Regions from separate parts of the Paenirhodobacter sp. genome, predicted to be linked through region 3. Evidence: riboswitches for the same ligand, from Rfam matches in the RefSeq annotation. Region 3 holds a riboswitch; each other region holds the start of a gene.
The links. A riboswitch is a leader RNA that binds a small molecule or an ion and turns the genes downstream of it on or off. The one in region 3 is predicted to bind cobalamin.

Region 1: another riboswitch for cobalamin. It lies ahead of AB7U46_RS05690 (aromatic ring-hydroxylating oxygenase subunit alpha); the one in region 3 lies ahead of AB7U46_RS11640 (DUF1636 family protein).
Region 2: another riboswitch for cobalamin. It lies ahead of nrdH (glutaredoxin-like protein NrdH); the one in region 3 lies ahead of AB7U46_RS11640 (DUF1636 family protein).
Region 4: another riboswitch for cobalamin. It lies ahead of AB7U46_RS00805 (TonB-dependent receptor plug domain-containing protein); the one in region 3 lies ahead of AB7U46_RS11640 (DUF1636 family protein).

Annotation. Positions count from the first base shown of each region.
Region 1 is NZ_JBFXGV010000009.1:6,164-13,386, forward strand. It holds gene AB7U46_RS05675 (aspartate aminotransferase family protein) at 1-420, shown strand, start outside; gene AB7U46_RS05680 (LysR substrate-binding domain-containing protein) at 436-1,338, opposite strand; gene AB7U46_RS05685 (peroxiredoxin) at 1,455-2,105, shown strand; cobalamin riboswitch at 2,275-2,471, shown strand; gene AB7U46_RS05690 (aromatic ring-hydroxylating oxygenase subunit alpha) at 2,525-3,763, shown strand; gene AB7U46_RS05695 (2Fe-2S iron-sulfur cluster-binding protein) at 3,768-4,859, shown strand; gene AB7U46_RS05700 (acyl-CoA carboxylase subunit beta) at 5,126-6,679, shown strand; gene AB7U46_RS05705 (OadG family transporter subunit) at 6,692-7,096, shown strand; gene AB7U46_RS05710 (biotin/lipoyl-containing protein) at 7,093-7,223, shown strand, end outside.
Region 2 is NZ_JBFXGV010000001.1:157,154-164,376, forward strand. It holds gene metH (methionine synthase) at 1-1,256, shown strand, start outside; gene nrdF (class 1b ribonucleoside-diphosphate reductase subunit beta) at 1,261-2,232, opposite strand; gene nrdE (class 1b ribonucleoside-diphosphate reductase subunit alpha) at 2,265-4,388, opposite strand; gene nrdI (class Ib ribonucleoside-diphosphate reductase assembly flavoprotein NrdI) at 4,381-4,782, opposite strand; gene nrdH (glutaredoxin-like protein NrdH) at 4,787-5,008, opposite strand; cobalamin riboswitch at 5,093-5,282, opposite strand; gene AB7U46_RS00785 (adenosylcobinamide amidohydrolase) at 5,342-6,022, opposite strand; gene AB7U46_RS00790 (ABC transporter ATP-binding protein) at 6,025-6,756, opposite strand; gene AB7U46_RS00795 (FecCD family ABC transporter permease) at 6,753-7,223, opposite strand, start outside.
Region 3 is NZ_JBFXGV010000030.1:32,500-39,722, reverse strand. It holds partial or broken gene AB7U46_RS11650 (cobaltochelatase subunit CobN) at 1-829, opposite strand, end outside; gene cobW (cobalamin biosynthesis protein CobW) at 833-1,867, opposite strand; gene AB7U46_RS11640 (DUF1636 family protein) at 1,883-2,269, opposite strand; cobalamin riboswitch at 2,363-2,573, opposite strand; gene cobO (cob(I)yrinic acid a,c-diamide adenosyltransferase) at 2,616-3,248, shown strand; gene AB7U46_RS11630 (DUF4062 domain-containing protein) at 3,245-4,348, opposite strand; gene AB7U46_RS11625 (cobyric acid synthase) at 4,425-5,873, shown strand; gene AB7U46_RS11620 (SDR family oxidoreductase) at 5,892-6,629, opposite strand; gene AB7U46_RS11615 (LysR family transcriptional regulator) at 6,730-7,223, shown strand, end outside.
Region 4 is NZ_JBFXGV010000001.1:165,763-172,985, reverse strand. It holds gene atpD (F0F1 ATP synthase subunit beta) at 1-1,072, opposite strand, end outside; gene AB7U46_RS00825 (ABC transporter permease) at 1,269-2,405, opposite strand; gene AB7U46_RS00820 (ATP-binding cassette domain-containing protein) at 2,402-3,322, opposite strand; gene AB7U46_RS00815 (HlyD family secretion protein) at 3,319-4,266, opposite strand; gene AB7U46_RS00810 (CerR family C-terminal domain-containing protein) at 4,263-4,925, opposite strand; cobalamin riboswitch at 5,054-5,259, shown strand; gene AB7U46_RS00805 (TonB-dependent receptor plug domain-containing protein) at 5,375-7,223, shown strand, end outside.

The sequences.
Region 1 (7,223 bases), on a different contig from region 3:
CGTGATATCTCGACCTTTGGCGGCTGCACCGCCGGCCCCGCGGCGGCGATCGAGAACATGCGCATCATCGAGGACGAGGGGCTGCTGGCCAACACCGTCGCGATGGGCGAGCGGATCATGGCGAACCTGCAGACGCTGATGGAAAAGCACAAGGTGATCGGCGACGTCCGCGGTGCGGGCCTCTTTGCCGGCGCCGAGCTCGTGGCCGACCGCGCCACGAAGGAGCCGATGCATGAGGGCGAGGTCGCCCGCGTGGTGGCCGAGGGCGCCAAGCGCGGCGTGATGTTCGGCATGACGAACCGCTCGCTCACCGGGTTCAACAACACGCTCTGCTTCAGCCCGGCGCTGATCGCGACGCCCGACGACATCGACGAGATCACCGAGGCCGTCGACGGCGCGCTCACCGCGGTCTTCGGCTGAGCTCCGGCGGCCGGATCAGCGCAGGGCGCGGCGCGTCTCCTGCAGGATCCGGCCGATCTCCTCGAACACGGCGGCGCGCGGCGAGGTCGCGCGCCAGACCAGCACGACATGGCGCGGGCAGGCGTCGGGCAGCGGCGTCAGTGCGACGCGCTGATGCGCCGCCACCCCGGCCGCCACCGCGAGATCGGGGAGCAGCGTGATCCCCAGCCCCTCGCTCACCATCGAGATCAGCGTCGTCAGGCTCGTCGCGGCGAAATGCTCGTCCTGCGCGAGCCGCCCGGCGGGATAGGCGCGCAGCGCATGGCGCTGCAGGCAATGCCCCTTTTCCAGAAGCAGCAGATGCGCCCCGTCGAGCAGCGCGAGGCCGGTCTCGCAAGTGCCCGCTTCCTGCGGCGGCGCCTCGGGCGGGGCGGCGAGGTGATAGCCGTCGTCGAAGAGCGCCATGCTGCGCAGGCTGCCGATGTCATAGGGCTGGGCGATCACCGCAAGGTCGAGCCGCCCGGCGGCGACGCCCTCGAGCAGGCTCTCGGTCAGCTCCTCGCGCAGGTAGAGCCGCAGGGCGGGAAAGCGCGCGCGCAGCCCGGGCAGGGCGCGCGGGATCAGGAAGGGGCCGATCGTCGGGATCGCGCCCAGCCGCAGATCGCCCTCGTCGGGGCGTAGCTGCGCGGCGGCGAGCTCCTCGATCTCGCGCGCGCCAAGCAGCAGCGCGCGGCCCCGCGCCGCGATCTCGGCGCCGATCTCCGTCATCATCACCGAGCGTTTCGTGCGCTCGACCAGGGTCACGCCGAGGCGTTCCTCGAGCTCGCGCAGCCCCGCGCTCAGCGTGGGTTGGGTGACGTGGCAGCGTTCGGCCGCGCGGGAGAAATTGAGTTCCTCGGCGACGGCGGTGAGGAAGCGGAGCTGGCGCAGGGTGATCATGCGGGAATCGTAATAGAAAAAGGCAATAAGTGAAAGCGTATCAATCAATTTCACCAATGTAATTCCGGGGGGTAGGAAGTCTGCATCGAAACGACAGAGACCCGAAAGGAAAACCGATGACCGACCTGACCCAGACCCAGCCCCGGATGCCCGGCCTGAACGTCGCCGCCCCCGACTTCGACGCGCCGACGACCCACGGCCGCCGCACCCTCGCCGATTACCGCGGCAAATGGCTGGTGCTGTTCTCGCACCCGGCCGATTTCACCCCGGTCTGCACCACCGAATTCATCGCCTTCGCCAAGCGCCAGGCCGATTTCGCCGCGCGCAACACCGAGCTGCTCGGCCTCTCGATCGACAGCCACTATTCGCACATCGCCTGGATGCGCAACATCGAGGAGAAGTTCGGCACCAAGATCACCTTCCCGATCATCGCCGATCTGAGCATGGAGGTGGCCTCGGCCTATGGCATGATCCAGCCCGGCGCCTCCGACACCTCGGCGGTGCGCGCCACCTTCCTGATCGACCCGGAGGGCAAGCTGCGCGCGATGCTCTATTATCCGATGGTCGCCGGCCGCTCGGTCGACGAGATCTACCGGTTGCTCGTGGCGCTGCAGACCGCGGCCGAGGAGAATTGCGCGATGCCGGAGAACTGGGCGCCGGGCAAGCCGGTGATCGTGCACACGCCGAAGACCCCGGAAGAGGCCGAGGCGCGTGCCGGCGAGGGCTATGACACCGTCGACTGGTATTTCTCGACGCGGATGCTCTGAGCCGACGGGGCCCCGGTTCCTGGGCGCCGCGCAGGGCGCGAATCGCGTGCTGAGCCGCGATCGCCCCCGCGCGGCGCCTGCCCCTGTCCGGGGGGCGGGGCCGCGCCCGGGCAATGTCTCGAATGCCGCGCCGGAGGTCGCATTTGCGGCGCGCCGGGCGCGGCATTCTGTCAATCTGGCGGGGCAGGGTGCCTGCGCCCCGGCCCCGGGACGCAGGAGAATTGGGAAAGCCGGTGGGAGACCGGCGCTGCCCCCGCAACGGTATGGGAGAGGCGGTCGGATCCGCCGGGCGGAGGCCCGGAGGGCGCGTCCGCGGCGTGCAGGCGCCTCCCGAGCCCGGACACCAGCCTTGCGGCCCCGGGCTTCGGCCCTTCTTTCAACCTGTCCGCGCGGGGAGGCGTGGCCCAAAGAGGTGCAAGATGCTGAGCGCATCCGAGATCCGCGCGGAACTGGCCGCGCGCCGCGAGAACTATTCCCTGAGCCACGAGCTTTATTGCGACGAGGGCGTGCTCCAGGCCGATCTGGACCAGATCTTCTACCGCGAATGGCTGTTCGCGGTGCCCGCCTGCGAACTGCCCAAGCCCGGCAATTACGCGACGCTTCAGGTCGGCGCCTATCCGGTGATCGTGGTGCGCGGCGCCGATGGCATGATCCGCGCCTTCCACAACGTCTGCCGCCACCGCGGCCAGCGGCTCTGCTCGGCGCCGAGCGGCACCACCGCGAAGCTCGTCTGCCCCTACCACCAGTGGACCTACGAGCTCGACGGCCGGCTGATCTGGGCGCGCGACATGCAGGAGGATTTCGACGCCTCGAAACACGGGCTGAAGAAGGTCCATTGCGTCGATATCGGCGGCATGGTCTTCATCTGCCTCGCCGAAGTGCCGCCGCCGATCGCCGATCTCGCCCAGACGCTCGGCCGCTACCTCGCCCCCGCCGGGCTGAAGGAGGCGAAGGTCGCGTTTTCCTCGACCATCGTCGAGAAGGGCAACTGGAAGCTGGTGATCGAGAACAACCGCGAATGCTACCATTGCGGCGGCTCGCATCCCTCGCTCTGCCGGACCTATTCCGACAACCCGCGGATGACCGCGATGGAAGGCCCCGACGCGGCGAGCCCGGACATCCTCGCGCATTGGAAACGCTGCGAGGAGGCGGGGCTGCCCTCGCGCTTCACCGCGCATCCGCGGATGCAGTGGCGCCTCGCGCGGATCCCGCTTCTGAACAACGCCGAAAGCTACACGATGAGCACGAAGGCGGCGGTGACCGGTCATCGCATGGGGCAGATGCCCTTCAGCGACGCGGGCTCGCTGCTGTTCTTCCACTATCCGAACACCTGGAACCACTTCCTCGCCGATCATGCGATCGTCTTCCGGATCCTGCCGCTCTCGCCCACCGAGACCGAGGTCACGACGAAATGGCTGGTGCCGGCGGATGCGGTCGAGGGCAAGGATTACGATCTCAAGACGCTGACCGAGGTCTGGCTCAACACCAATGACGAAGATCGTCAGGTCGTGGAAGAGAACCAGAAGGGCATCCTTTCCCCGGCCTACGAACCCGGCCCCTATTCGACGGTGCAGGAAGAGGGCGTGATCCAGTTCGTCGACTGGTATTGCGGCACGATGGCGGAGCGGCTCGGCCCGACCGCCCAGGCGGCGGAGTGAGCGGATGGTCAAGCCGCGCCTGAACTGGTCCGCCGAGCCCTGGTCGGATGACGAGATGCTCGAATGCGCGATGGTCGTGCCGGAAACGGCCGACACCGCGACCTTCACCTTCCGCGCGCCTTCGGGCGCGTGGTTCGACTACGAGCCGGGGCAGTTCGTCACCCTCGACCTGCCGGTCGATCCGGCGAAGGGCGCGGCGGGCAACGTTCAGCGCACCTACACGATCTCCTCGAGCCCCTCGCGGCCCTTGTCGATCTCGGTCACGGTGAAGGCGCAGAAGGACAGCATCGGCACCCGCTGGATGCTCGAACATCTGAAGCCGGGGATGAAGATCCGCGCCTTCGGGCCGAGCGGCATCTTCTCCTTCCACCGCCACAAGGCGAAGAAATACCTCTTCGTCTCGGCGGGTTCGGGGATCACGCCGATGATGGCGATGACGACCTGGGCCTGGGATTCGGGCGAGATGCCCGACATCACCTTCGTCCACGCGGCGCGGCGCCCCTCCGAGATCATCTTCCGCGAGCGGCTGGAGCAATTCGCCAACCGCGTGCCGGGGCTGCAGCTGCGCTTCTCCGTCGAGGAACTCGATCCGTTCCGCACCTGGCACGGCTATCAGGGCCGGCTGAACCAGATCATGCTCGGCCTGATGGCGCCCGACTACCTCGAGCGCGAGGTGTTCTGCTGCGGGCCAGAGCCCTTCATGCAGTCGGTGCGCGAGATGCTGATCTCGCTCGGCTTCGACATGGAGCATTACCATCAGGAAAGCTTCGGCGCCCCGGTGGCGAGCGAGGCGGAGGCGCCGCTGATCGAGGACGTCACCCCCGACGCGCAGGTCGCCGCCGAGATCACCTTCGCCGCCTCGGGCGTCACCGCGCCCTGCGCCGAGACCGACACGGTGCTGGCCGTGGCGAAACAGGCGGGGCTGAACATCCCCTCGGGCTGCACCTTCGGGCTGTGCGGCACCTGCAAGGTGAAGAAGCTCTCGGGAGAGGTGCATATGGTGCACAACGGCGGCATCTCCGACGACGAGATCGCCGAGGGCTATATCCTCGCCTGCTGCGCGAATCCGATGGGCAAGGTCTCGGTCGAGGTCTGATCCGGGGCATTGCCGGATGGGGGGCGGGAATCGCCCCCCGATTGTGCCCATTCGGGCGGCAAAGCGCGATTTTTGCTGCAGTTGCAAAATATTCCGCGCGCCCCCGCTTTATCTTCACCGTGAACTGCGCCTTAATCGGACCGCCATTAGGGTGCGTCGCGACCTGGTCCGAAAGGGCCGGCCGCGGGCGCCTCGGGGGGCCTTCGGGTCATGCCCTGCAACATCCCCGCCGGGGTTCCGGCGGGCCAGAAGGAAGCGATGCGATCATGGCGATTTCCAGGAAACTCGCGGACGAGTTGGACAAGCGGCGCGATGTCGCGCTCGAAGGCGGCGGCGCGAAGAAGACCGCCGAACGCCACGAAAAGGGCCGGCTCACCGCGCGCGAGCGGATCGAGGCGCTGTTTTCCGCCGGCACCTTCCAGGAATTCGGCCTGCATGCGCTGCACAAGACCCGTCATTTCGGGATGGAGGGCAAGGCGATCCCGACCGATGCGGTGATCACCGGCACCGGCTTCGTCGACGGCAGACCGGTCGCGGCCTTTTCGCAGGATTTCGGCGTCTCCGGCGGCTCGCTCGGCGAGACCCACGCCAAGAAGATCTGCCACACGCTCGATCACGCTATGAAGGCGGGCGTTCCGGTGATCGGCTTCAACGATTCCGGTGGCGCGCGGATCCAGGAAGGCGTCGGCGCGCTCTCGGCCTATGGTCAGGTGTTCTACCGCAACGTGCAGGCCTCGGGCGTGGTGCCGCAGATCTCGGTGATCGCCGGCCCCTGCGCGGGCGGCGCGGCCTATTCCCCGGCGCTGACCGATTTCGTCGTCATGACGCGCGAGAATGCGCAGATGTTCATCTGCGGGCCGGAGGTGATCCGCTCGGTCACCGGCCAGGTCACCACGATGGATGAGATCGGCTCCGCAGAGACCCAGGCCGGCGTGTCCGGCAACGTGCATTTCATCGCCGAGAACGACGCCCATGCCGTGGCGATCGTGCACAAGCTGCTCTCCTTCCTGCCCTCGAACAACATGATGGACCCGCCGCACCGGATCGAGGCGGATCTCTCGATCGCCGACGATCCCGGCCTCGACGATCTGCTGCCCGAGGATTCGAAGGCGCCCTTCGATTGCCGCGAGGTGATCCGCCGGCTCGCCGACGAGGGCGATTTCCTCGAGGTGATGGAAACCTTCGCGCAGAACATCGTGATCGGTTTCGGCCGGATCGGCGGCATCGTCGTCGGTTTCGTCGCGAACCAGCCGATGGTGAAGGCGGGCACGCTCGACATCGACGCCTCCGACAAGGCGGCGCGTTTCGTGCGCTTCTGCAACATCTTCAACATCCCGCTGGTGACGCTGGTCGACGTGCCCGGCTTCCTGCCCGGCGTGCTGGAAGAACGGCGCGGCATCATCCGCCACGGTGCGAAGATGCTCTTCGCCTATGCCTCCTCGACGGTGCCGAAGATCACGGTGATCATGCGCAAGGCCTATGGCGGCGCCTATCTGGCGATGTGCAGCCAGGACATGGGCGCCGATCACGTCTTCGCCTGGCCCTCGGCCGAGATCGCCGTGATGGGGGCGGAAGGGGCGGTGAACATCCTCTACCGCAAGGAGCTGGGGGAGGCCGAGGACAAGCGCGCGAAGGCGAAGGAGCTCGCCGATGAATATCGCGCGGAATTCGCCTCGCCCTATCTCTCGGCGGGGATGCTGTTCCTCACCGACGTGATCCAGCCGCGCCAGACCCGTTCGACGATCGCGCTCGCGCTGCGCGGGCTGATGTCGAAGCGCGAGACCCGCCCGCCGAAGAAACACGGCAATATCCCGCTCTGACGGAGGCGCGAGATGCTCGACAACCTCGAACTGATCGGCACCGGCTTCACCGTGGTGATGATGGTGCTCGCCGCGCTCTGGGGCGCCTGCGTGCTGGTGGCGATGGGCTTCCGCGCCGCCGCGCGCCCGGCGCCGGCCGCCGCGGCCCCCGCCCCGGTGGCGAAAGCCGCCGCCCCGGCCGTGCCCGCGGGCGTGCCGCCGCATCACCTCGCCGCGATCGCGGCGGCGGTCAGCGCGGTGCTTGGCGCGGGCTATCGCGTCACCCGCGTCGCGGCCCCGGCCCACAAGGTCGAGGGCTGGCCGATGGAAGGCCGGATCGAGACCTTCACCGCCCACCGGATCCGCACCGACTGGGGGCCGACGCGGCCCTCGCTCGGCGGCGAGACCCCCGACATCCTGAGAGGACAGAAACCATGAAACGTCTGCGCATCACCGTCGAAGGGGTCGCCTATGATGTGACGGTGGAGGAGCTCGACGCCCCCGCCGCCGCCCAGCCCGCCGCCGCGCCGATGGCTGCGGCCGCTCCGGCCCCCCGCCCGGTGGC
Region 2 (7,223 bases), on a different contig from region 3:
CCTCGGAGATGGAGCGGGCGGGGTTCGACATTCCGCTCTTGATCGGTGGCGCGACCACCTCGCGCGTGCACACCGCAGTGAAGATCGCGCCGCGCTATGACCGGGGCGCCGCCGTCTATGTCACCGACGCGAGCCGCGCGGTGGGCGTGGTGAGCCAGCTTCTGAGCCCCGCGCATCGCGCCGATTACGCCGCAGGCATCCGCGCCGAATATGCCGATCTCGCCGCGCGCCATGCGCGGGACGAGGCGGCGAAGGTGCGCCTGCCGCTCGCGCAGGCCCGCGCCAATCCGCTCAAGCTCGACTGGGCGAATTACGCCGTTCCCGCGCCGAAGTTCCTCGGGCCGAAGGTGATCGAGGACTGGGATCTCGCCGAGATCGCGCGCTACATCGACTGGACGCCTTTCTTCCAGACCTGGGAGCTGAAAGGGGTCTATCCGCGCATTCTCGACGACGCGAAACAGGGCGAGGCGGCGCGCAGCCTTTTCGCCGACGCGCAGGCGATGCTCGCGCAGATCATCGCCGGGCGCTGGTTCACCCCGCGCGCGGTGGTGGGCTTCTGGCCCGCCGCGGCCGTGGGCGACGACATCCGCCTTTACACCGGCGAGGACCGCGCCGAGACCCGCGCCACGCTGCACACGCTGCGCCAGCAGACCGGCAAGCGCCCGGGCCGCCCGAATGTGGCGCTGTCCGATTTCGTCGCACCCGAGGGCGGGCCGCACGATTATGTCGGCGGTTTCGTCGTGACCTCCGGCCCCGAGGAGCAGGCGCTGGCCGCCGCTTTCGAGGCGAAGCACGACAATTATTCCGCGATCATGGTCAAGGCGCTCTCCGATCGTTTCGCCGAGGCGATGGCCGAGATGCTGCACGAGCGCGTGCGGCGCGAGTATTGGGGTTATGCGGCCGACGAAACCTTCGCGCCGGCGGAGCTGATCGCCGAACCCTATCGCGGCATTCGCCCGGCGCCGGGCTACCCGGCGCAGCCCGATCACACCGAGAAGGTGACGCTTTTCGATCTGCTCGATGCCGAGGTGGCGACCGGGGTCAAGCTTACCGAAAGCATGGCGATGTGGCCGGGCTCTTCGGTTTCCGGCCTCTATATCGGGCATCCCGACGCCTATTATTTCGGGGTCGCCAAGGTCGAGCGCGATCAGGCCGAGGATTACGCCGCGCGCAAGGGCATGGCCCTGGCCGAGGTCGAGCACTGGCTCGCGCCGGTGCTCAACTACATCCCGCGCCCGGAGGCAGGGGCGGCCTGAGCGCTCAGAAATCCCAGTCCTCGTCCTCGGTCGCGACCGCCTTGCCGATGACATAGCTCGACCCCGAGCCGGAAAAGAAATCGTGGTTCTCGCTGTCGGGCGACAGCGCGGCGAGGATCGCGGGGTTCACCTCGCAGGCCGCGGGGGGGAAGAGCGCCTCGTAACCGAGGTTCTGCAGCGCCTTGTTGGCGTTGTAATGCAGGAAGGCCTTCACGTCCTCGGTCAGGCCGAGCCCGTCGTAAAGCTCGGCGGTATAGCGCGCCTCGATCTCGTAAAGATCGAAGGCGAGGGCAAAGGTGAAATCCTTCAGCGCCTGCCGCCCGGCTTCGTCGAGCCGCTCCAGCCCGCGCTGATATTTGTAGCCGATGTAATAGCCGTGCACCGCCTCGTCGCGGATGATCAGACGGATGAGGTCGGCGGTATTGGTCAGCTTCGCCCGGCTCGACCAGTACATCGGCAGATAAAAGCCCGAGTAGAACAGGAAGCTTTCGAGAAAGACCGAGGCGACCTTGCGCTTCAGCGGGTCTTCGCCGGCGCGGTATTTCTCCAGGATCACCCGAGCCTTCGCCTGCAGATGCGGGTTTTCCTCCGACCAGCGGAAGGCGGCGTCGACCTCCTTCGTCGAGCACAGCGTCGAGAAGATCGAGGAATAGGAGCGGGCATGCACCGCCTCCATGAAGGCGATATTGGTCAGCACCGCCTCCTCATGCGGGGTGATCGCATCGGCCAGCATCGCCGGCGCGCCCAGCGTGTTCTGGATCGTGTCGAGCAGCGTCAGCCCGGTGAAGACGCGGATCGTCAGTTCGCGCTCCTCTGGGCGCAGCGTCGCCCAGCTTTGCACGTCATTCGATAGCGGCACCTTCTCCGGCAGCCAGAAATTCACCGTCAGCCGGTTCCAGACCTCGAGATCCTTCTCGTCCTCGACGCGGTTCCAGTTGATCGCCCGCGGCACCGTGATGCCTGCCTGATCCTTCATTCTCTCAGCCTTTCTGTGGCAAAATCCGGTGCTTAGAGCGTGCAGCTCACACAGCCCTGCACCTCTGTCCCCTCGAGCGCGCTCTGGCGCAGCCGGACGTAATAGATCGTCTTGATCCCCGCCTTCCAGGCCCGGATCTGCGCGCGGTTGATGTCGCGCGTCGTCGCCTCGGCCGGGAAGAAGAGCGTGAGCGAAAGCCCCTGATCGACGTGTTCGGTCGCCGCGGCATAGGTGTCGATCACCGCCTCGGGGCCGATCTCATAGGCGTCGCGATAGAATTCGAGGTTCTCGTTCGTCATGAAGGGCGCGGGGTAATAGACGCGGCCGATCTTGCCCTCCTTGCGCACCTCGATCTTCGCAACGATCGGATGGATCGAGGAGGTCGAATTGTTGATGTAGCTGATCGAGCCGGTGGGCGGCACCGCCTGCAGGTTGCGGTTGTAAAGCCCGTGGCGCATCACATCGGCCCGCAGCGCGGCCCAGTCCTCGCGCGTGGGCAAGGTCAGATGCGCGAAAAGCCGCGCCACCTCGGGCCGCGTGGGCAGCCAGTCGCGGGTGAGGTATTTCCCGAAAAAGCTGCCATCGGAATATTTCGAATTTTCGAAATTATGGAAAGCAGTGTTTTTCTCCTGTGCCAGAAGGCAGGAGGCGCGCAGCGCGTGATAGGCGACGGCGGCGAAATAGACCGAGGTGAACTCGATCCCCTCAGGGCTGCCGTAATGGATCCGCTCGCGCGCGAGAAAGCCGTGCAGGTTCATCTGGCCAAGGCCCACCGCATGGCTTTCGTCATTGCCGCGCCGGACCGAGGGCACCGCCGCGATCGCCGACATCTCGCTCACCGCGGTGAGCGCGCGGATCGCCGCCTCGACCGTCGCGCCCAGATCGCCGCCATCCATCGCGGCCGCGATGTTGAGCGAGCCGAGATTGCAGGAGATATCGGTGCCGAGGTGGTCGTAGCTCAGATCCTCGTGGAAGGTGGAGGCCTCGTTCACCTGCAGGATCTCGCTGCAGAGGTTCGACATCGCGATCCGCCCGGCGATCGGATTGGCGCGGTTCACCGTGTCCTCGAAGAGGATATAGGGGTAACCGCTTTCGAACTGGATCTCGGCGAGGGTCTGGAAGAAGTCGCGCGCGTTGATCTTGCGCTTGCGGATGCGCTTGTCGTCGACCATCTCGGCGTATTTCTCGGTGACCGAGATTTCCGAGAAGGCCATGCCATAGACGCGCTCCACGTCATGGGGGGAGAAGAGATACATCTCCTCGTTGCGCTTCGCGAGTTCGAAGGTGATGTCGGGGATCACCACGCCGAGGCTGAGCGTCTTGATCCGGATCTTTTCGTCGGCATTCTCGCGCTTGGTGTCGAGAAAGCGCAGGATGTCGGGGTGATGCGCGTTGAGATAGACCGCCCCCGCGCCCTGCCGCGCGCCGAGCTGGTTGGCGTAGCTGAAACTGTCCTCGAGCAGTTTCATCACCGGAATGACGCCCGAAGACTGGTTCTCGATGCCCTTGATCGGTGCGCCGGCCTCGCGGATGTTGGTCAGCATCAAGGCCACGCCGCCGCCGCGTTTGGACAGCTGCAGCGCCGAATTGATGCCGCGCCCGATGCTTTCCATCGTGTCCTCGAGCCGCAGCAGGAAGCAGGAGATCAGCTCCCCCCGCGCGCGCTTGCCGGCATTGAGGAAGGTGGGCGTCGCCGGCTGGAACCGGCCGGAGATGATCTCCTCCAAGAAGCGCAGCGCGAGCTCCTCGTCGCCGCGCGCAAGCGTCAGCGCGACCATCACCACCCGGTCTTCGTAGCGTTCGAGATAGCGCTGCCCGTCGCGCGTCTTCAGCGTGTAGGAGGTGTAATATTTGAACGCGCCAAGGAAGGTCGGGAAGCGGAACTTCTTCGCATAGGCCTCGGCCCAGATCCGGCGCTGGAAGTTTTTCGAATACTGATCAAGGACTTCGGCCTCGTAGTAGCCTTCCTCCACGAGGTAATCGAGCTTCTCGTCGAGCGAGTGGAAGAACACCGTGTTCTGGTTCACATGGCTGAGGAAATATTGCCGCGCGGCGCTGCGGTCGGCCTCGAAGCGGATCTGCCCGGCGCCGTCGTAAAGGTTCAGCATCGCGTTGAGCGCGTGGTAGTCGAGATCGGGTTTCACGGCGTCAAGCATGGCGGCTCCAGAAGGTTTCCAGCCCGGCGCGAATGCGGGCGATGTCGGTTTCGGTGCCGGCCAGCTCGAAGCGATAGAGCAGCGGCACGGCGCATTTCTCGGCCAGCAGGTCGCCGGCGCAGGCGAAGAGCCGGCCGAAATTGCGGTTGCCCGAGGCGATGACGCCGCGCAGGAGTGCGCGACGCCGGGGGTCGTTGAGAAAGCGGATCACCGGGCGCGCGACGGCGCCGTGGCCGCGCCCGTCGGCATAGCTCGGGCAGATCAGCACGAAGGGGGCCTCGGGCTCGGGCATCGGCGCGTCCTCGATGGGGATGCGCCGCGCCGGCAGGCCAAGCCGCGCGACGAAACGCGCGGTATTGCCCGAGGCCGAGGAGTAATAGAAAAGCCCGCCCATCGGCTCAGGCGAGCCGGCCGATCATGTCGGGACGGAACCCCGCCCAGTGCAGCTCGCCCGCCACAACCACCGGCGCCTGGCGATAGCCCATGGCGGTGACCGCCTCGAGCGCGGCGGCATCTTCGGTCAGGTCGACGAGGTCAAAGGCGAGGCCGCGGGCCTCGAGCGCGCGGGTGGTGGCGGTGCATTGCACGCAGGCCGGCTTGGAATAGACGGTGATGGTCATGGCGTTCCTGTCTTTCATGCGGGAACGCGCGCGGCGACGGCAAAGCCATGGCCTGAACACACGCCCCCGAACCCTCCGTTCGTGGTCATCGTCGTGCGTCCGGCAGGTCTCCTGGCTCGCGGGTCGTCGCCTTTGACCGGCCTTCCCGGGCCGGGGCCCAGTGGCGTGATCGGTCTGGCTCGCCGCTTACAGTTGCGGGGGCAGCGCCGGATTTGAACCGGCTTCCCTCTTGGCCTTCGACCGGGATCGAAGGAACCGAAGCACATGCATATTGCGTCTGATGTTAATGGTTAGTCAATATATGGTGTCGTCTTGCGCGAAATTTTCTCGCGCTCAGGGCGAGAGCCCGCCGTTGCGGGCGATCCAGTCGCTTGCGCCCTCGCGCACCGCGGCATGGACGGCGGCGCCCACTGCCTCGCCAAGTGCCGTGTGCAGGCCGGCGAAGACCTCGCGCCCGGGTGGGGCGGCCAGTGCAAGGCAATCGGTACCGGTGCCGGTGACGCGCCCGCCGGGAAGATCGAGCCCGGCCTCCATCACCGCGGCGGTGCGCGCCTGCGCCGCGATCGTCAACGCTTCGATCTGCGCGACCCGGCTCAGCCCCCAGCGCGGGCCGGGGCCCGCAACCTGCACGGCAATGTTGATCGTGCCGTAGCCGGGGGTATCCTCCGGCACGGCGCGGAAATGGCGTTGCCCGACCCGCTCGGCATTGCCGAGCCCGACCGTTGCCAGCGCGGCGGCGCGGATCCCCTCGACCTCGCGCTCGATGCGGACGAAGCGGCGGATGTCATGCGAGGTCAGCATCGTCACCGCGTCGGAAAGTCCGCGTTCGGCGAGCGTCCCGGCGATCCAGCGCCGCACGTCGAGCTCGGGCGTGAGATCGGCGTTGCGCACCTCGCGCCAGACGATGCGGCGGGTGGTGACGAAGCCCGCGCGCCAGGGCGCAAAGCTCAGCACCCGCTGCGGGCCGCCGAGATCGGCGACGAGCCAGGGCTGCGCGAGGTCGGGGGCGAGCAGCGTCAAACGATGCCTCCGAGCGGCTGCACCACGAGCCCGTCGGCGGTTTCGAGTGCGAAGGCGCGGATGCCGAAGACCTCGGCGAGGAGTTCCGGGGTCAGCACCGCGCGGGGCGTGCCGTCGGCGACGATGCGTCCGCGCGAGAGCACCACGAGGCGCGAGCAATGCCGCGCCGCAAGGCCGAGGTCGTGCAGCGAGGTGACCACCGCGCGCCCCTCGACCGCGAGGCTTTCGAAGACGCGCATGCAGGCGATCTGATGCGCAGGGTCGAGCCCGGCGGTCGGCTCGTCGGCAAGCAAAAGCGGCGTGTCCTGCGCGAGCGCGCGCGCAATCAGCACGCGGGCCTGCTCGCCGCCGGAAAGCGCCGTGGCCGGGCGCGCGGCGAAACGCGCGACATCCATCCGCGCCATTGCCGCAGCGACCTGCGGCGCGGCCTCGTCGCCGTTTTGCGCGAGCGCGACGAGATGCGCGACGCTGACGCCCCAGGCGATCTCGCGCGATTGCGGCAGCCAGGCGGCGGCGCGTGCGCGCGCGGCGGGCGGCAGCGCGGCGAGCGAGCTGTGCCCCGTGGCCGGGATCAGCCCGAGCGCGGCGCGCAAAAGCGTCGATTTGCCGGCGCCATTCGGCCCGATCAGCCCGACGCATTCCCCCGGCGCGACGTTGAGCGTGGCGTTTTCAAGAACGGTTTGCGTGCCGCGGCGAACGGTGAGGGCGTCGATCTCGAGAAGCGTCATGGTTGCCCCCGCAGGCGCCAGATCAGGTGCAGGAAGACCGGCGCGCCGATTAGCGCCATGACGACGCCGAGCTTGAGGTCGCGGTCGGGCAGGATCAGCCGCACCGCGACATCGGCGGCAAGCACCAGCGCCGCGCCACCGAGCGCCGAGGCGGGCAAAAGCCGCGCCGGGCGTGCCCCGACTGCGCGGCGCAGCAGATGCGGCACCACGAGGCCGACGAAGCCCACCGATCCGGCCACCGCCGTCGCCGCGCCGACCGCCGCCGCGACGCCGCCCACCACCTGCAGCCGCAGCCGCGGCAGGCTTACCCCCATCGAGGCGGCCGCGTCCTCGCCGAGCGTCAGCGCCTCGAGCCCACGGCCGGTGCGGGAAAGCACGAGCCAGCCGAGCGCCATCACCGGCGCCGCCATCACGACATGGGTGAAGGAGCGATCGGCGAGCGAGCCCATCATCCAGAACACGATCTC
Region 3 (7,223 bases):
CATCGGCGCCGCGGGCGGAAAAGGCGGTGGCGTTGACGATCGCCGCCGGGCGCAGCCGTGCGATCCGGGCGCCGAGCCAGCTTGCGACGCCGGGCGCCTTCAGCGAGGGGGCGAAAACGCCGAACGCGGCGAAGCCCTGATCCTCGAGCGCGGCGATCAGCGCATCGACCGGGGCGAGATCGGCCGCCGCGAGATAGGCGCGGTAGAAGGTGACGAGCACGAGCGGGCGTTCGGGCGCGGCCTCGGGCGGGGGCACCACCCCGGCGCCCGGGCGGTAGAAGCCCGCCTCGGGCAGGGTCTTTTCCCCGGCGACCGGCGCGGCGTAAAGCCCGGCGGCCAGCGCGAGCTGCGCCAGCGCCGCCTGCGCCGCGACCGCGCCCCCCGCATCGCACAGCGCCTGCAACCGGCGCAGCGTCGAGACCGGCAGCGTCGAGGCGGCATCGAGGCGCGGATCCGCGCGCCCGTCGGCGGGCAGCACGGCGAGCGCGATGCCGCGCCGGCGCGCCAGATCCTGCAGGCTCGCCAGCCCATAGGGCCAGTAGCTCTCGCCGCCGATCAGCCGCACGAGGATGCCCTTCGCCTGTGCCGCCACCGTCTCGAGATAGACATCGACCGAAAGCGGATGGCGCAGCGCCGCGAGATTGGCGAGCCGCAGCGCAGGCAGCGCGCCCCCCGCTCCGGCGTCCTGCGCGCGATGCCAGCCCGCCGCGAAAGCGCCGAGATCGCTGTCGGAAAAGGACAGCGCCACGAGATCCGCGGGCGTCTGCCCGAGATCCTGCGGCACGTCGCTCTCCTCGAGCCCGTGGCCTTCGCGGAAGACGAGATGCACCGCTCAGACCCCGAGCACGGTGCGGATCGCCGCGGCGTCGACGTCGCCCTTTTCGGCGATCGCGACGAGCGCGCCCTGCCGCGGCCCCACGCCCCAGGGGCGGTCGTATTGCATCCGCACCCGCGCCCCGACCGCCTGCACCAGAAGCCGCATCGGCTTGCCGCGCACCGCGACATGGCCCTTCACCCGCAGGATGCCGAGATCGCGCGCGAGCCGTTCGACCGCCGCACCGAGCGCCGCGGGATCGTCGATCTCGGGCAGCGCGATCGCCACCGAGTCGAAATCGTCGTGGTCGTGATCGCCCGCCCCGTCGTGATGCGAGGGCCGCGCCGAAAGATCGTCCTCCGCCGCCGCCGAAAGCCCGAGCACGACGCGCGGATCGACCGCGCCCTCGGTCACCGCAAGCACCGGCACGCCGCGCGGGTTCTCCGCGCCGATCACCGCGCGCGCCGCGGCCAGCCCCTCCGCCCCGGCGAGATCGGCCTTGGTCAGAAGCACGATGTCGGCACAGGCGATCTGATCCTCGAAAACCTCGGACAGCGGGGTCTCGTGCTCGACCGCCGCATCGCCCGCCTGCTCGGCCGCCACCGCCGCGGGATCGGGCGCGAAAAGCCCCGCCGCCACCGCCTCGGCATCGGCGAGCGCGATCACCCCGTCGACCGTCACCCGCGAGCGGATCGGCGGCCAGTCGAAGGCCTTGAGCAGCGGCTTCGGCAGCGCGAGGCCCGAGGTCTCGATCAGGATGTGATCGGGGGCGTGGGGCAGCGCGAGCAGCCGCTCGATCGCCGGGATGAACTCGTCGGCGACGGTGCAGCACAGGCAGCCATTCGCCAGCTCGAGGATGCTCTCGGCCGGGCAGTTCGCATCGGCGCAGCCCTTCAGGATCGCGCCATCGACCCCGGCGGTGCCGAATTCGTTGACGAGGATCGCCAGCCGGCGCCCCTCGGGATGGGCCATCAGATGGCGGATCAGCGTGGTCTTGCCGGCGCCGAGAAAGCCGGTGATGACGGTGACGGGGATCTTCTTGAGGTCGGACATCGGGAGCTCCTTCGATCAGTCCTGCTGCGGCGGCAGCCGCGCGACACATTGCTTGCGAAAGATCGCGGGGCGGGCGCGCCAGGGGATCAGCCCGTCGGGCGTGGCGGCATAAAGCGCCGCCCCCTCGAGCAGCGCGGCGAGATCGCGCGCGGGGTCGAGATCGCCGTAGACATAGGCCCAGCGCTCCGGCCCGCCGCTCAGCGCCGCGGTGCAGCCGCGCGCACAGGCCGAGAGGCATTCGACCGCGCGCAGCCGCACCCCCGCGGGCAGATCGCGCGCGGCCAGCGCCGCATGCAGCGCGGCGCCGGGGCGCGGCGCGTCACCGGGCTCCTCCGACGCATCGGGGACAGCGCCGCCGCGGGCGCGGCAGGTCGTGCAGATTGTCAGGGTCACCCCGCCCATCCTTGCTCTCCTTCTCGGAGCGGCGGGGGGGATCGGGCAAGCGCAGCCGTCGACGACAGGCTGCTCAAGCCGGCCGCGAGACACCCCGTTCGCCCGTAACACATCGTGCTGGCAGGTCTCCCGGCTTGCGGATCCCGGGGCCCGGGGGCCCCTGCGCTCCGCCCGCCTTCCCGGCCTTTTGGGGCCAGTGGCGATGGGCGAAACTCTCCGGTCACGGTCGCGGGGGCGGCTGCGCTTGGGCCAAAGGCCTGTCGCATTCCCTCTTCGCCTGTCATAGACAGGAACCAGCGCCGCCCACCTGAGGCAAAGCGCCCCCCCTTGTCAAGACGTCACGACCGAGGTTCCGATGCCCGCCCCGCCGCCTGCCCCGCCGCCCTCCGAAGCCGACCGCCACGCCGCGAAAATGGCGAAGATCAAGGCCGCGCGCGACAAGATGATGGCGACGAAGACCGGGGAGAAGGGGCTGATCGTCGTCCATACCGGAGCGGGAAAGGGCAAGAGCTCGGCCGGGTTCGGGATGATTCTGCGCGCGATCGCACACCGCATGCCCTGCGCCGTGGTGCAGTTCGGCAAGGGCGCGATGGAGAGCGGCGAGCGCGCGCTGATCGAGACGCATTTCGCCGATCTGTGCCAGTTCCACACGATGGGCGAGGGCTTCACCTGGGAAACCCAGGACCGCGACCGCGACATCGCGGCGGCCCGGCGCGGCTGGGAAAAGGCGCAGGCGCTGATCCGCGATCCGGCGATCCGGATGGTGCTGCTCGACGAAATCAACATCGCGCTGCGCTACGAGCATCTCGATCTGGCGGAGGTGCTCGCCTTCCTGCGCGACGAGAAGCCGCCGATGACCCATGTCGTGCTGACCGGCCGCAATGCGAAGCCCGAGCTGATCGAGCTGGCCGATCTGGTGACCGAGATGACACTGGTGAAACACCCGTTCCGCGCGGGGGTGAAGGCCCAGCCGGGGGTGGAGTTCTAGCGCCCCTGCGTCATCTGCAGATACCAGCCGCTCGCCGAGACCGCGGCCGCCTCGGTCAGCGACCAGGTGGTGCGTTTGGAGAAGGTCGGACCGCTGGAGCCGAAACGTGCCAACATGCCCACCGCGGAATGCGTCGAAGGGGCCGGCCGCTCGGTGAACCCCGCGACGACCTCGGGCTCGGCGACGCGCCGCTCACGCAAATAGGCGAAGGCCCGCAGGAACCCCATCTGTTCGTCGTCGATGTAGATAGATTCACGCGGCCACGAACCCGTTTCCCGGGCGATGAGAACCTCGAGCGCGCCGATGACGATCTCGTTGTCGATGAAGCTGGTCGTCATCGCCGTCGCCAGCGCCCAGCACAGATCCTTCGTCGGGAAAAACACGGTCGTGAGATCGCCGTCGGTTTCCGTCCGGAACGCCGAGACCCCGGAAGGCGCATCATAACCAAACTCGACCGCCGTTTCCTCCGCGATATCGGCGAAGACCTCTACCACGTCGATCGCCGTCTCCGGCAGCTGCGCATTCCGCAGTTCCAGCTCGGCCACCTTCTGGCTCAGCCGGGCGATCTGCAGCTCCGCCTCCTCGCGCGCGATCCCGTCGCTGCGCACCCAGCCGATCGCCGGGAAGCGGCGCTGGACGTCCTGCAGCGCGAACACCGTTTCCGCCATCAGCTCCTTCGGATCGGTCCAGTAGCGCACCAGCCGCGACGCCGTCATCTTGTCGCGAAACGCCCGCAGCTTCGCGCGGCCCGCATCGCTGGCTTCGATGTACTCGCCCTGCAATTTGTTGAACGGATCGCGATGCAAAAGCCGGATCACCGGCTTTCTCCGTTCGACGGCATAGTCGTATTCCATCTCGGTATAGCTCAGCCCGGTCTCGGGATGGATCGAGCCATAGCGCCCCGCCGAGATCAGGATGTAATAATCGGAGGCGTCGATCACCGTCTTGATGAGCTCGAGCTGCTCCGCGTCGGTCGCCGGGAAGAGTTCCATTCCCGCCGGGAAGCAATCCGCGCGCAAAAGCGCCTGCGAGACTTCCTGCCGCGCGTTCTGCAGATCCTGGAAGGTGGAGGAAATGAAAACCTGATACCGCTTTTCCATCTGGTCGCGCCGGGCCCCGTGACTTAGGTCTGGGCAAACACTACGGAGAAGCGCGAATGAGCGTCAAGCGAGCCCGATGACCCGGGCGCTGATGATCCAGGGCACCGGCTCGAATGTCGGCAAGTCGCTCCTTGTCGCGGGGCTGTGCCGGGCGGCGCGGCGGCGGGGCATCGACGTTGCGTCCTTCAAGCCGCAGAACATGTCGAACAATGCCGCGGTCACCGCCGACGGCGGCGAGATCGGGCGCGCGCAGGCGCTGCAGGCGCTGGCCTGCGGGCTCGAACCGGTGAGCGACATGAACCCGGTGCTGCTCAAGCCGGAAACCGACACCGGCGCGCAGGTGGTGGTGCAGGGCCGGCGCCGCACCACCACGCGCGCGCGCGACTACTGGGATCTCAAGCCGCAGCTGATGGGCGCGGTGCTCGAAAGTTTCGGGCGGCTGCGCGCCGCGCATGAGTTGGTGATCGTCGAGGGCGCGGGCAGCCCCGCCGAGGTCAACCTGCGCCGCGGCGACATCGCCAACATGGGCTTCGCGCGCGCGGCCGATGTGCCCGTGGTGCTTGCCGGCGACATCGACCGCGGCGGCGTGATCGCGCAGATCATCGGCACCCAGGCGGTGCTCGACCCGGCCGATGCGGCGATGGTTTCCGGCTTTCTGATCAACAAGTTCCGCGGTGATCCGAGCCTTTTCGACGAGGGCTACGCGCTGATCGCGGACCGCACGGGCTGGCGCGGTTTCGGCGTGCTGCCCTATTTCCCCGAGGCCGCGAAACTGCCCGCGGAAGACGCGCTCGACCTGCCCCGCCACGCGCGCGGCACCGGGCTGCGCGTGGTCTGCCTCGCGCTCTCGCGGATCGCGAATTTCGACGATCTCGACCCGCTCGCGCAGGAGCCGGGCGTCGATCTGACCCTGCTTGCCCCGGGCGAGCCGATCCCGGGAGACACCGATCTGGTGATCGTGCCGGGCACGAAATCGACGCGCGGCGATCTCGCCTTCCTGCGCGCGCAGGGCTGGGACATCGACCTCGCCGCGCATCTGCGCCGCGGCGGCCATGTGCTTGGCATCTGCGGCGGCTACCAGATGCTCGGCACCGTAATCCGCGACCCCGAGGGGCTCGAGGGTGCGCCGGGGGCGGAGCCGGGCCTTGGCCTCCTTGCCATCGAGACCGAGATGGTCGCCGACAAGCGCCTGACCCGGGTCAGCGCGACCGATGCGGTGACGGGCGCGGCGCTTTCGGGCTACGAGATCCACATCGGGCGCAGCGACGGGCCCGACCGCGCCCGCCCCTTCGCACGGATCGCGGGCACGCCCGAGGGCGCGCGCTCCGCCGACGGGCGGGTGGTCGGCAGCTACCTGCACGGGATGTTCGCCGAGGACGGCTTCCGCCGCGCCTGGCTTGCGGGCTTCGGGCAGGCGCCGGGGGCCTTGAGTTACGGCGCCGAGGTCGAGGCGGTGCTCGACCGGCTCGCCGATCACCTCGAGGCGCATCTCGACGTCACCGGGCTGCTCGCGCTCGCGCGCTGAGCCCGGCCCCTGCCCCGCTCAGGCCATGCCGCCATTCGCGCGGATCACCTGACCGTTGATCCAGCCGCCCTGCGGCCCGGCGAGGAAGGCCACCACATCGGCGATGTCCTCGGGCGCGCCGAGCCGGCCGAGCGGGTTCGCCTGCGCGAGTTTCTCGATCAGTTCAGGCGGCTTGCCGGCAAGGAACAGATCGGTGCCGGTCGGCCCCGGCGCCACGCTGTTCACGGTGATCGCGCGGCCGCGCAGCTCGCGCGCGAGGATCGGGGTGAGCGCCTCCACCGCGGCCTTGGTGGCGGTGTAGACGCCGTAGCTCTCGAAATGCGTCGCGACCACGGTCGAGGACAGGGTGACGATCCGCCCGCCGTCGCGCAGCCGCCGCGCCGCCTCGCGCAGGCACAGGATCGTGCCGGTCAGGTTCACCGCGATCTGCCGCGCGATCATCGCGTCGTCCGAGGCGGCGAGCGGCGCAAGCTCCATCACCCCGGCGCTGGTCACCACCAGATCGAGCCCGCCGAAGGCCGCCTCGGCCGCCGCGAAGAGCGCCGGCACCGCCGCCGGATCGGCGAGATCGGCCTGCAGCGCCTGCGCCCGGCCGCCCGCCGCGACGATCGCCGCCACCACCTCCTGCGCCGCGGCTGCGCTGCCCGCGTAAACCACCCCCACCGCATATCCCTCCGCCCCGAGCCGCCGCGCGATCGCCGCCCCGATCCCGCGCGAGCCCCCGGTGACGAGGGCGGTCTTGCCAGTGCCGGTCATCTCTCTCTCCTGTCCGATTGCCGAAAGAGGGATACACCCGCAGGTATTTCCGTATAATCCGCGATAATCCGGCATCACAATTCGGCAAGGACGAACAATCATGGACAGGCTCGATGCGATGCAGCTTTTCGTGCGGATCGTCGAGCGGCACAGTTTCAGCCGCGCGGCCGAGGATCTCGGCCTGCCGCGGGCGACCGCGACCGATGCGATGAAGCGGCTCGAGGCGCGGCTCGGCGTCACGCTGCTCGCGCGCAGCACGCGCCGGGTGCAGCCGACGCTCGACGGCGCCGCCTATTATGAGCGCTGCCGCGCGATCCTCGCCGAGGTGGCGGCGGCGGAGGAGGCCTTTGCCGGGGCCGCGCCGCGCGGCGTGCTGCAGGTCGAGGCGCACGGCACGCTCGCGCGGCATTTCCTGATGCCCGAGCTGCCGCGCTTTCTCGCCGCGCATCCCGGGATCGCGCTGCGGCTGAGCGAGGGCGACCGGCTTGTCGATCCGCTGCGCGAAGGGGTCGATTGCCTGCTGCGCGCGGGCACGCCGGCCGACAGCGCGCTGGTGATGCGGCGGGTCGCGCTGCTGCCCGAGGTGACGGTGGC
Region 4 (7,223 bases), on a different contig from region 3:
GGGCGTGCTCCTCGCCCACCACGGCGGGGTCGAGCAGCACCGAGGTCGTCGAGATCGGGTCGATCGCGGGGTAGATCCCCTCCGAGGCCAGCTGCCGCGAAAGCACCACGGTGCTGTCGACATGGGCCGAGATCGCGGCGACGGCCGGGTCGGTGAAATCGTCGGCGGGCACATAGACCGCCTCGATCGCGGTGACCGAAGCCTTGCCGACCGAGGCGATCCGCTCCTGCAGATCGGCCACTTCCGTCTCCAGCGTCGGCTGATAGCCGACGCGCGAGGGCATCCGGCCGAGCAGCCCCGAAACCTCCGATCCCGCCTGCACGAAGCGGAAGACGTTGTCGATCAGCAGAAGGACGTTTTTCGCCTCCTCGTCGCGGAAATGCTCCGCGATGCTGAGCGCGGTGAGCGGCACGCGCCAGCGCGCGCCCGGCGGTTCGTTCATCTGCCCATAGACGAGAACGGTCTGGTCGAGCACGCCGGAATCCCGCATCTCGCCCAGCATCTCATGCCCCTCGCGCGAACGCTCGCCCACGCCGGCAAAAACCGAAATGCCGTCATAGCCCGAGACCATCGCCCGGATCAGCTCCATCACCAGCACCGTCTTGCCGACGCCGGCGCCGCCGAACATCGCCGACTTGCCGCCCTGGGCAAGCGGCGCGAGCAGGTCGAGCACCTTGATCCCGGTCGAGAACACCTTCGTCTGCGCCGTCTGCGAGGCGAGCGAAGGCGCGGAGCGGTGGATCGGGCTCGTCGGCGCATCGGCGGGCAGCGCCGGGCCGTTGTCGCCGGTCTGGCCAAGCACGTTCATCAGCCGGCCGAGCACCGCCTCCCCCACCGGCACCCGCAGGGGCCCGCCCGTCAGAAGCACCTCGGCGCCGCGCGCGATCCCCTGCGTCGCCTGCAGCGCGATGCCCCGCACATGGCTCGCGTCGAGATGTGCCTGCACCTCGCAGATCACCTTGCCCGTGGGGCCGGACACCTCGAAGACATCGTTGATCGCGGGCAGATCGCCCTCGACCCGAAGGTCGAGCACCGGCCCGCGCACCGCCACCACCCGCGCCACGCCGCTCATGTGAGCGGCTCCGAAAGGGCGGTGCGGAGGGGGTTTTCTGACATCGGTTTCACGCGGCTTTCCCGGTCACTATCGCTGCAACGGAATGATTCGCCTTGAATTTACGCCGAAATTCGCCCGCATGCATATCACGATGCACGCACTGGATGAATTCCGCGGAGTCAGGCCGCGGGCGAAGGGCGCCGCAAAGCCGCGCTCAGTCGAGGGTCTGGCGGAAGCGGCTGAGTGCGAGAAGCGCGAAGAAAATCGCAAAGCCGAGCAGCGCGGCGATCGGCTGCGCCACTGCGGCGAGATCGGCGCCCTTGAGCATCACCGCCCGGATCATCCGCAGGAAATGGGTGAGCGGCAGCGCCTCGCCCACCCATTGCGCCCAGACCGGCATGCCGCGGAAGGGGAACATGAAACCCGACAGCAGGATCGAGGGCAGGAAGAAAAAGAAGGTCAGCTGCATCGCCTGCATCTGCGTGCGCGCGAGCGTCGAGAAGACATAGCCGAGATTGACGAGCGCCATCACGAAGATGAACACCCCGGCCAGCAGCAGCACCAGATTGCCGACGAAGGGCACGCCAAAGATCGTGCGCGCCGCAACCAGCACCACCAGCACCTGCACCGCGCCCACGACGAAGAAGGGCAGCACCTTGCCCAGCATCACCTCGAGCGGCGTCACCGGCATCGAGAGCAGGTTCTCCATCGTGCCCCGTTCGCTCTCGCGCGTGAGCGCGATCGCCGTCATCATCACCATCGTCATCTGCAGGATCACGCCCAAAAGCCCGGGCACGATATTGTATTGCGTGATCCCCTCGGGGTTGTAGCGCTTGTGCACGACGACATCGAGCTGGCTTGCCGCAGCCTGCGCCGCCGCCGCCTCGCTGCCGGTCTCGCGCAAAAGCGCCTGCGCCGCGACGGTGCCGAGCGTGCCGATCGCCCCCGAGGCCACCGCCGGATCGGTCGCGTCCGCCTCGATCAGGATCTGCGGATGATCGCCGCGCGCCACCCGCTTGCCGAAATCGGAGGGCACGGTGACGACGAAGCTCACCTCGCCGCGCGCGATCAGCGCCTCGGCCTGATCGGCGGAGGCGTGCGGATAGGCGAAGCGGTAATAGCCGGTAAGTTCGAGCGCCGAGACGATGGCGCGGGTGTAGCGATCCTCGACCGGGGCGACGAGCGCGGCGGGCAGGCCCTTCGGATCGTTGTTGATCGCGAAACCGAAGAGCATCAGCAGCATCAAGGGCACGCCGAGCATCATCGCGAAGGTGACGCGGTCGCGCCGCATCTGGATCGATTCCTTGCGGATGATCGTGAAGAGACGGCGCGGCGAGAGGATCCGGTTCATTGCATGTTGTCCTGCGATGCGCCCATGAGCTGGATGAAGACATCCTCGAGGCTGGTCTCGGCCGGTTCCAGCGCGCAGCCGGTCTGCGCGGCAACCGCCTCCGCCGCGCGCCGCAGGGCGGTGCCGTCGCGCCCGATCACATGCAGCGTATTGCCATAGGCCGCCACCTGATCGACCCCCTCGGCGCCCTGCAACAGTCTCTGTGCCTGCGCGATCTGCGCCCCTTCGAGCACCACGGTCGTCAGCGCGGCATCCCGGATCACCTCCGCCACCGTGCCCTGCGCGATCAGCCGTCCATAGGAGATGTAGTTGATCCGGTGGCAACGCTCGGCCTCGTCCATGTAATGGGTCGAGACGAGCACGGTGAGCCCCTCGGAAGCGCGCTGATGGATCTCGTCCCAGAAATCGCGGCGCGCCTTCGGGTCGACGCCGGCGGTGGGTTCGTCGAGCATCAGGAGCGCCGGCCGATGCATGATACAGGCGGCGAGCGCCAGGCGCTGCTTCCAGCCACCCGAGAGCGCGCCGGCAAGCTGGCCGCGCCGCGAGGTGAGGCCAAGATCGGCGAGCGTGTCGCGCACCGCCTGTTTCCCAAGCCCGTAGATCCCGGCGACGAAGGCGAGGTTCTCCTCGATCGTGAGATCCTCATAGAAGGAGAAGCGCTGCGTCATGTAGCCGACCTCGCGCTTGATCGCGCGCTGATCGGTGAGGATGTCATGGCCAAGCACGCGCCCGTCGCCCCCGTCGGGGGTGAGCAGCCCGCACATCATCCGGATCGTCGTCGTCTTGCCCGATCCGTTCGGCCCGAGAAAGCCGACGATCTCGCCGCGTTGCACCGCAAGCGAGACATGGTCGACCACCGTCTTGTCGCCGAAGCGCTTGACGAGATCGGTGACGGTGATGGCGGGCTCTGCGCTCATTTCCCGCTACCGGCGAGATCGACATCGACGATCTGCCCCGGTTTCAGCCCCGATCCCGGCGCCGGCTTCGCCTCGATCAGATAGACAAGCTTCTGGCGGTTCTGCAGCGAATAGATCACCGGCGGGGTGAATTCGGGGCCATCGGCGATATAGGTCACCTCGGCGCGCAGATCGCCCGCGCAGCCGTCGCAATGCACCGAAAGCATCGTGCCCGCCGCGATCCGCGCCAGATCGCGCTCGGGGACGTATAGCCGCAGCTTCACCGCATCGTCTGGCAGCATCGAGAGCACCGGCGCCGAGGGGCCTGCGATCTCGCCCGGCAGGCGGATGATGTCGGAGATCACCCCCGCCGCCGGGGCGCTCAGGCTGCGTTCGTCGAGCACCCATTGCGCCTTGTCGAGATCGGATTGCCCGGCATGCACCGCCGCCTCCGCCGCGGCGATCTCGGCCGCGCGCGCGGGCAGCTTCGCCACCACCAGATTGGCCTCGATCTCGGCGACATTCGCCTTCGCCACCGAAACCGCAGTCTGCGCATCCTCGCGCTGCGCCACCGTCGCCGTGCCCTTCGCGGCCAGCGCCTCGGTGCGCGCGGAGTTGCGCTCGTATTCCGCAAGCTGCGCCTTCGCCGAGGCGAGCGTCGCCTCGATCACCCGGATCTCCTCCGGCCGCTTGCCCTCGCGCAGGTTCTCGAGCTGGCTTTCGGCCTGCATCACCGCCGCCCGTGCCTGATCCACCGCGATCTGCGCATCGCGCTTCTCGAGTTGCGAGAGCAGCTGCCCCGCCTTCACCCGCTCCCCGCGGGTGACCAGCGTTTCGTCGATCTGCGCGGTACTTACCGGGGCGATCAGAACGTAATCCCCCTCGACATAGCCGGTGGCGAGCGGCGCAGGCGCGGCACAGGCCGGCAGCAGCGAGGCGATCAGCGGCAGGGAACAGAGGATCATCCTTCCTCTCCTTTCGTCACGGCGAGGACCGCCTCGATATTGCGCAACAGCACTTCGGTGATCTGTGCGACCTCCTCGGGCCCGATCGCCTCCCAGCCCATCCGGCGGCTCACGATCGGCGCGCCGATGCGGAAATAAAGGATCTGTCCGATCGCGGTGAAGACGGTGAGCCGCACCGCCGCGCTTTCCGGCGCCTGTCCGGTCGCGATACCCCAGAGCCGGCAAAAGCGGCGGTGCATCGGATGGATCAGGATGTCGTAGATCACCTGCGCGCCCGGGCCGTTCTCCGCCACCTCGCGCAGCACGAAGGAAATCATCGCCCGCATCTGCGGATTGCCGATCATCTGCGGCGCGACATGGGAGACAAGCGCCCGGATCGCGATGTGCGCCGCTTCGGGTGTGGGCGGATCCTCGGCGGGCATTGCCATCACCACACTCTGCATCCGCGCCGCGAATTCCCGCGCGCAGGCGAGGCGCAGCCCCTCCTTGCCGCCGAAATGATAGGCGATCGAGGCGACATTGGTCCCCGCCTTCGCGGCGATCTCGCGGGTGGAGGCGGCGGCATAGCCGGCATTGCCGAAGATCTCGATCGCCGCCTCGATCAGCGCGCGCGCGGTGCCCTCGGCAGGCTTGATCTGGTCTGGGAGTCGTTCGCTCATGGCGGCAGTATAATCAAACGATTGATTAAATCAATGGGTGAGGCTGCGGAGGCGCGCGGCAAAGTCACAGCCTGGCACCCGGCAGGCGTGCCGCGGCGCAGCGGGCTTGACTCACAGGCCGATTTGATCTTTCACCGGAGCGTTCGAGTTCCGGCCTCAGGGTCGGATTGAAAGGGAACACGGAACGACCGCTCCGCCGGAGCTGCCGAAGCCGTGGCTGCCCCCGCAACTGTAAGCGGTGAGCGACGCCGACGATGCCACTGGGCACAGCCCGGGAAGGCCGGCCAAGCAAAGACCCGCGAGCCAGGAGACCTGCTCGGACGATCACCCTTTCCGCGCGCGAGGGGCGCGAGGAAGCGGCGTCAACCGCAGTGGTGACAGTCTCGGTCCGCGGAGTTCCTCCCGGGCCTGTTTGTCATGCGGGCCCCGCCCGCGAAGGGGAGTGAACCATGCGATCCACCCGCGCCCTGCGCCACCTGCTGCTCACCGCAGCAATCCTGTCCGTTCCTGTCGCCACGCTCGCGCAGGACACGACCAGCCTCGACGAGATCGTCGTCTGGGGCGGCCTCACCGGCATTGCGACCAGTGATTTCACCCGCGCCTACAGCATCGTCACCGCCCGCGACATCGAAGAGCGCGGCATCACCACGGTGCAGAACGCCCTGCGCGCCCTGCCCGGCGTCTCGGTCGCGGCCACCGGTGGCACCGCCGCCGCCGTCTATATCCGCGGCGGCGAGGCGAACCACACCAAGGTGCTGATCGACGGCGTCGAGGCGAACGGAACGACGAACGGCTCCTATTCCTTCGGCGGGCTCACCGTCGCCGACATCGAAAGCATCGAAGTGCTGCGCGGCCCGCAATCGGTGCTTTACGGCACCTCGGCGATGGCCGGCGTGATCGCGATCACCACCAAGCGCGCCGAGAAGGAGGGCACCTCCTATGGCGGCGGCTTCGAGTTCGGCGGCAACGACAGCCATGACGCGAATGTCTACCTGCGCCAGCGCTTCGCGCGCGGCCAGCTTTCCTTCGCGCTCGACAACCGGCGCGACAACGACAACGACGGTTCGGTCAAGGGCGACATCCAGCACAATGACGTCGATACCGCCTCGCTCAACGGCGATTACGCGATCAGCGACACGGTGAAGACCGGCTTCACCCTGCGCCGGATCTGGCAGGACTACAGCTATTTCAGCACCAACGGCGCGGCGACGCGGCCCGAGGATTACCTCGTCAACGCGGGCGACAGCGCCAGCCGCGACGAGACCTATGGCTCGCTCTGGCTCGAGGCGGATGCGCTGGGCGGGCGGCTGCTGAACCGGTTCGAGATCTCGGGCAGCAATCAGGACACCTTCTACCGCAGCCCGGCGTGGGGCAATTCCGACTACGGCTCCACCCGCCGCACGTTCAAATATACCGCGAGCATCGCGCTCGACGGCAGTGACGCGCGCACAGCCAATCAGAAGCTGAACCTCCAGCTCGGCGCCGAGCGCGAGACCTTCGACGTCACCGACGCCTGGTCGAGCGGCAAGGACTCGCGCAACACCCGCTCGATCGCGCTCGACTATCAGGGCCATTTCGACAACGGGCTCGACCTGCAGGCGGGCATCCGCCACGACGTGATCGACGTCTTCCAGGATCCGACCTCCTGGAACCTCTCGGCCGCCTGGCGTGCGCCGGGGGCGGCCTGGCGGCTGCGTGGCTCGGTCGGCAAGGCCACGGTCTACCCGACGATGTACGAGCAGTTCGGCTATACCCCCGGCGTCTATTCCGGCAACCCGAACCTGAAACCCGAACGCAGCCTGAGCTACGAGCTCGGCGCCGATTACGACCTCGCCCAGGGGCGCGGCACGCTCGGGCTGACCCTGTTCCAGGCCGACGTGAAGGACATGATCAGCTCCGCCGGCAGCACCTCGGTCAACCTGCCCGGCACCAGCACCCGCAAGGGGGTCGAGCTGAGCGGTGCATGGCAGGCGAACGACTGGCTGAACCTGAAGGCGAGCTACACCTACACCGACGCCCATGGCCCGAACGGCAGCACCCTCACCCGCCGCCCGCGCAATGAGCTCGGCCTGCAGGCGACGGCGGACACTTTCGGCGGGCGCGGCTCGGTCAGCGCCGATCTACGCTATGTCCAGGGCAGCTACGATCAGCAATGGTTCGGTAGCTACGCCACCAAGGAACTGCCCGAATTCACCACGGTGAACCTCTCGGCGCGCTATGCGGTGACCGACAACGTCGAGATCACCGGCCGCGTCGTGAACCTCTTCGACGAAAAATATTCCGAGGCCTGGGGCTATT